DNA from 2 places in the Isoptericola jiangsuensis genome. Region 2 is predicted to be linked to the other one. Evidence: riboswitches for the same ligand, from Rfam matches in the RefSeq annotation. Region 2 holds a riboswitch; the other holds the start of a gene.
The links. Region 2 has a riboswitch for thiamine pyrophosphate ahead of thiD (bifunctional hydroxymethylpyrimidine kinase/phosphomethylpyrimidine kinase). Riboswitches for the same ligand answer to the same signal wherever they lie in the genome.

Region 1 (2,875 bases), 1.0 Mb from region 2:
CATGGGGTCGGCCTGCAGCCGCAGGGTCTGCCCCTTGACGGGACGCACGGGCAGGCTGACGCCGCGGACCCCGGCGAGCAGGGGCGCGGACGCCCAGCCCGCGGCGACGAGGGTGGTGCCGGCGCGGTGGCGGTGCCCGGCGTCGTCGACGACGCCGACGACACGTCCGCCGGGCTCCTGCTCGAGGTGCACGGCGGAGCGGTGCACGAGCTCGCCGGCAGGGTGCTGCTCGACGGCGGCGCACAGCGCCCGGTGCGTGGCCCGCGGGTCGACGGCGTGGTCGCCGGGCACCCATGCGGCGGCGGCGAGGCGCTGCCCGAGCAGGGGCTCGTGGCGACGGGCCTCGGCCACGGTGAGCTCGTGCGAGGTGACCTGGTGACGGGCGTGCAGGTCGACGACGCGGCGCAGCAGGGCGGCGTCGGCCGCGTCGTACGCCAGGGTGAGGGTGCCGGACTCCCGCAGCCCGACGCCGATGCCGGTGGAGGCCTCGAGGTCGGCGGCGAACCGCAGCCAGTGCGACGCCCCGGCGAGGTGCAGGTGCAGCGCGGCGCTCTCGGCGAACTCCGCCTCGGTGGCGGGGGCGAGCATCCCGGCGGCCGCGTGGGTGGCGCCGTCGCCCGGGACGGGGTCGAGGACCGTGACGGCGAGCCCCGCCTCGAGGGCGCGCCAGGCCGCGGCGAGACCGATGATCCCGCCCCCGACCACGACGAGGTCGCGTTGCATGAGGTGCTCCCTTCGCTGGCATGACCCAGATCAGGTTCGACGGTCGGCGCCCACGCGCCCTCTCAGCCCTGCGCAGGGCTCCCGTGCTCGGCCCACCCTACCGGCCCGCGTCGGGCCCGGTGACGTGGGCGGACGTCGACGGTGCCGGGGCGGCGGCCGGTGGCCCGCGCCGCGGACGACGCTAGGCTCGCGGCTCGTGACCGCCGTCGACGCCCGCACCCGCCTGGCCGCCGCCCGCCTCTACCTGTGCACGGACGCCCGTGAGGAGCGCGGCGACCTCGAGGACTTCCTGCACGCCGTGCTCGCCGGCGGGGTGGACGTGGTGCAGCTGCGCGACAAGTCGTTGGACGTGGCCCGCGAGCTGGAGCTGCAGGAGGTCGTCGCCCGGGTCGCGGCGGAGCACGGCGCGCTGTGGGCGGTCAACGACCGGGCCGACGTCGCCGGGCTGACCGGCGCCCCCGTGGTCCACATGGGGCAGGGGGACCTGCCGACGTACGCCGTGCGCACGCTGCTCGGCCCGGACCCCGTGCTGGGCCGGTCCACGCACTCGGCCGCGCAGGCCGCCGCCGCGGACGCCGACCCGGGCGTCGACTACTTCTGCGTGGGGCCGCTGTGGGCCACCCCGACCAAGCCGGGCCGGGACGCCGTCGGGCTCGACCTGCTGCGCGCCGTCGCCGCCTCGGACCCGGCGACACCCTGGTTCGCGATCGGCGGGATCGACGCCGAGCGCCTGGACGCCGTGCTCGACGCCGGGGCGACGCGCGTCGTGGTGGTGCGGGCGATCACGCGGGCCGCGGATCCCGAGCGGGCGGCGCGCGAGCTGCGCGACCGCCTCGCCGGCTGACGTCGCCCCGGCGCCCCGACCGCCGCCGTCGCGCCACGGGCGGCCCGACCGGCGGGCCCGCGGGTATGACCGAACCGACGCCGGGACCGGCCGGAGGCGTGCGCGCGGGCGACTATCCTGGTCCGGTGACGTCTCCCGCCACCACCCCCGACAGCGACCCGATCACGCCCCGGCCTGTTCTCGTCGTCGACTTCGGCGCCCAGTACGCCCAGCTCATCGCCCGCCGCGTGCGCGAGGCCAAGGTCTACTCCGAGATCGTGCCGCACACGTTCACGACGGAGCAGATGCTGGCCAAGGACCCGGCCGCGATCATCCTGTCCGGAGGGCCGTCGTCGGTGTACGCCACGGGCGCGCCGTTCGTCGACCCGGCGCTGTTCGAGGCGGGCGTGCCCGTCCTCGGCATCTGCTACGGGTTCCAGGCGATGGCGGCGGCGCTCGGCGGCACGGTCGCCCAGACCGGTGCCCGCGAGTACGGCGGCACCGAGGTCGAGGTGTGCTCCGCCGGCGTGCTGCTGGCCGGCACCCCCGAGCACCAGACCACGTGGATGAGCCACGGCGACGCCGTGCACGAGGCGCCCGCGGGCTTCGAGGTGCTCGCCACCTCGCCCGGCTCGCCCGTCGCCGCGTTCGAGGACGGTTCCCGCCGCCTCTACGGCGTGCAGTGGCACCCGGAGGTCAAGCACTCGGCGCACGGCCAGGCCGTGCTGGAGCACTTCCTCTACGAGGGCGCCGGCCTGGCGCCCGACTGGACGCCCGGCAACGTCATCGCCGACCAGGTGGCCGCGATCCGCGCCCAGGTGGGCGACTCCCGCGTCATCTGCGCGCTGTCCGGCGGCGTCGACTCGGCCGTCGCGGCCGCGCTCGTCCAGCGCGCCGTCGGCTCGCAGCTGACCTGCGTGCACGTCGACCACGGCCTCATGCGGGCGGGCGAGGTCGAGCAGATCGAGCGCGACTTCGTCGCCTCCACCGGTGTCAACCTCGTCATCCGCGACGAGAAGGAGCGGTTCCTCGCCGCCCTCGCCGGGCACTCCGACCCGGAGACGAAGCGCAAGATCATCGGCCGCGAGTTCATCCGCGTGTTCGAGGACGCCCAGCGCGACATCGTCGCCGACGCCGGCGCGCACGGCGAGGAGGTCAAGTTCCTCGTCCAGGGCACCCTGTACCCGGACGTCGTCGAGTCCGGCGGCGGCGAGGGCGCGGCCAACATCAAGAGCCACCACAACGTGGGCGGCCTGCCCGACGACCTCCAGTTCGAGCTCGTCGAGCCGCTGCGCACCCTGTTCAAGGACGAGGTCCGCGCGGTGGGGC
Region 2 (2,875 bases):
ACGTCGAGCGGGTCCGAGCCGCCCTGCCCGAGGCCCGGACCGACCTCGACGAGCTCGCCGCGCGCTACGCGCCCTCCGCGCTGCGGCCCGTGGCCGACAACCCCGCCCAGGCGGAGCGCCTGCTGGAGTTCGCCGGCCGCGGCCTGGCCGCAGCCCGCCGCAAGCTCGACGACGGCGAGCCCACCCAGGCCGCCGCGACCGCCCGCGCGGCCGACGAGTCGGTCGTGCGGGCCCAGGGGCTGCTCAAGGCCGTGCGCGACTTCGAGGCCGACGCCCTGACGGCCGAGGCCGCGCTCGGGGCGATGGTCGCCGAGTCCCGCAGCGAGCTCGCGCAGGCCCGCGCCCTGCCCGCCCCGCAGCGCGCCGGCGCCGTCGAGGTCGAGGCCGCCGCCACGGCGCTCCAGGCCGCGCTCGACGACCTGCCGGCGCCCGGGGAGCCGCAGGACCCGGTGGCGGCGCTGACCCGGGTCCGCGAGGCCAACACCGCCCTCGACGACGCCGTGCGCGTCCGCCTCGAGTCGGAGGACCGCAGCCGCCGGGCCACCGCCCAGCTCGCCCCGGCCCTCGACGACGCCGAGCGCCAGGTGTCCGCCGCGCGCGCCGTCGTCGACGACTACCGGGCACCCGTCGGGCCCGACGCCCGGACCCGCCTCGCCGAGGCGCAGCGCGAGCTGTCCGCGGCCCGCGCCGTGTCCGACCCGGAGCGCGCGGTGGACGCCGCCCGACGTGCCGCCGCCCTCGCCGCCGAGGCGGCGACGCTCGCGCACCGCGACATCGCCCGCACGCACGCCGGTCAGCACTGGGGTGCCCAGCACGCCGGCGGTCAGCAGTGGGGCGGCCACGGCCCGCGCGGCGGCTCCGGCGCGTTCGGTGCCGTGCTCGGCGGCATGGTGCTGGGCGGCATCCTCGACGACATCGGTGACATGTTCGACTGACGCGCGGCCCGCGGGTCAGCCCGCCGGCACCGCGACGCCCCGCAGGTGGGCGAAGTGGTCCACCGGGCCGCGCCCCGTCCCCACCTGCAGGTCCGCGCCGTGCCGCAGCGCGAGCGTCAGCCACTCCTTCGTGGCCGCGAGCGCCGCTCCCCAGTCGCCCGTCGACACGTACCGGGTCACCAGCCCGCTGGACAGCGAGCAGCCCGTACCGTGCCCGGCCCTCGTGCGCACACGCGGCGCGACGAGCTCCGTCCGGGGGCCGTCGGCGTCCACGAGCGCGTCGGGCGCGTGCGGGCCGCCCAGGTGACCGCCCTTGGCCACCACGAGGACGTCGTGCCGGGCGGCGAGCGTGGCCGCCTGGTCGAGCGCGGCGTCCCAGTCCCCCGCGACCGGCTCGTCGAGCAGCGCCGCGAGCTCCGGAAGGTTCGGCGTGACGACGTCGGCGTGGCGCAGGAGGTCCCGCACGGCCCCCTCGGCCGCGTCGTCGAGGAGCCGGTCCCCGGACGTCGCCACCATGACCGGGTCGAGCACCACGGGCGGCCGGGCGCCGTGCTGGTCGGCCAGCCACGTCGCCACCACGCCGGCGACGTCCGCGGTGGCCAGCATGCCGATCTTCACGGCGTCGAGCGTCACGTCCGCCGTCAGGGTGGACAGCTGCAGGGCGAGGAAGTCGGGCGGTGGCACGTGCACGCCGGTCACCCCGCGGGTGCTCTGCGCGGTCAGCGCGGTGACCGCGGCCATGCCGTACCCGCCGGCGGCGGCGATCGACTTCAGGTCGGCCTGGATCCCGGCGCCGCCGGACGGGTCGGACCCGGCCACCGCCAGGACGCGCGGCACGGGCGGGGCGGGCAGGGGCAGGTGGGTCATGGGCGACATCCCTCCGTCAGTGCGAGCTGCCTCAGGTTCGACGGGTGTGATCTCAGCGCCGTGGGCGCACCCCGTGTCGTGGCGCCACCGTAGCGCGACGGGGGCGGGCGACCCGCCGGTCGTCCGCCCCCGTCGCCACCGCACCGCTCGGCGCCCGCGTCACGCGGGTCGCGGGACCACCCGGCCGAGGACGTCGTGGAGGGTGACCACGCCGACGACCACCCCGTCGTCGACCACGACGGCCAGCTGTTCGCTCACGCGACGCATGCCCGCGAGCGCCTCGTGGACCGGGTCGTGCGACGTGACGACGTGGACGGGCCGGGCGAGGTCGGCCGCGGCGCGCGCCGGCGGCTCCAGGAGCGTGTCGCGCACGTGCACGACGTCGGGCCGGCCGGGGTCGCCGGACTGCACCAGGATCCGCAGGTGCCCGCTCGCGCGCGCGGCCGCCTGCACGTCGGCGACCGTCGCCGTCCGCGCGACCGCGGTCGGGCGGCTCCCGGGCCGCAGGAACGACCCGACGGTGCGGGTGGTGAGGTCGATCGCCCCGGCCAGCGGCGAGCGCACGCTGGCGTCCAGCACGCCGACCCGTGCCGAGTGCTCGACGAGGTGCCGGATCGTCGCGGCGTCGTGACCGCCGACCGCGGCGCTCTCGACCGGCTCCACCCCGACGCGTCGGACGAGCCGGTTCGCGACGGCGTTGGCGAAGGCGAGCACCGGGCGGAACGGCCACACGTACCAGCGCGCCACGGGGGCGACGAGCACGGCGGCGCGTTCCGGGTGGGCGATGGCCCACGACTTGGGCGCCATCTCGCCGACCACGAGGTGCAGGAACGTGACCGCCAGCAGCGCGAGGGCGAAGGCGAGCACGTCGGCGAGCCAGGCGGGCAGGCCGGTGGCCGTCAGCACGGGGGTGAGCCACGCGTCGACCGCCGGCTTGGTGACGGCGCCGAGCGCGAACGTGCACACGGTGATGCCGAGCTGCGCCCCGGCGAGCATGGTCGTCAGCTCATGGGTGGACCGCAGGGCGGCGCGCGCTCCCCGGCTGGTCGGCGCGGCCTCCTCCAGCCGGTGCC

Region 1: another riboswitch for thiamine pyrophosphate. It lies ahead of thiO (glycine oxidase ThiO); the one in region 2 lies ahead of thiD (bifunctional hydroxymethylpyrimidine kinase/phosphomethylpyrimidine kinase).

What each region holds. Positions count from the first base shown of each region.
Region 1 covers NZ_PDJJ01000001.1:1,022,025-1,024,899, forward strand. The annotation lists gene thiO (glycine oxidase ThiO) at 1-723, opposite strand, end outside; TPP riboswitch at 714-818, opposite strand; gene thiE (thiamine phosphate synthase) at 920-1,567, shown strand; gene guaA (glutamine-hydrolyzing GMP synthase) at 1,693-2,875, shown strand, end outside.
Region 2 covers NZ_PDJJ01000001.1:2,041,187-2,044,061, reverse strand. The annotation lists gene ATJ88_RS09235 (hypothetical protein) at 1-935, shown strand, start outside; gene thiD (bifunctional hydroxymethylpyrimidine kinase/phosphomethylpyrimidine kinase) at 951-1,802, opposite strand; TPP riboswitch at 1,794-1,886, opposite strand; gene ATJ88_RS09225 (CNNM domain-containing protein) at 1,962-2,875, opposite strand, start outside.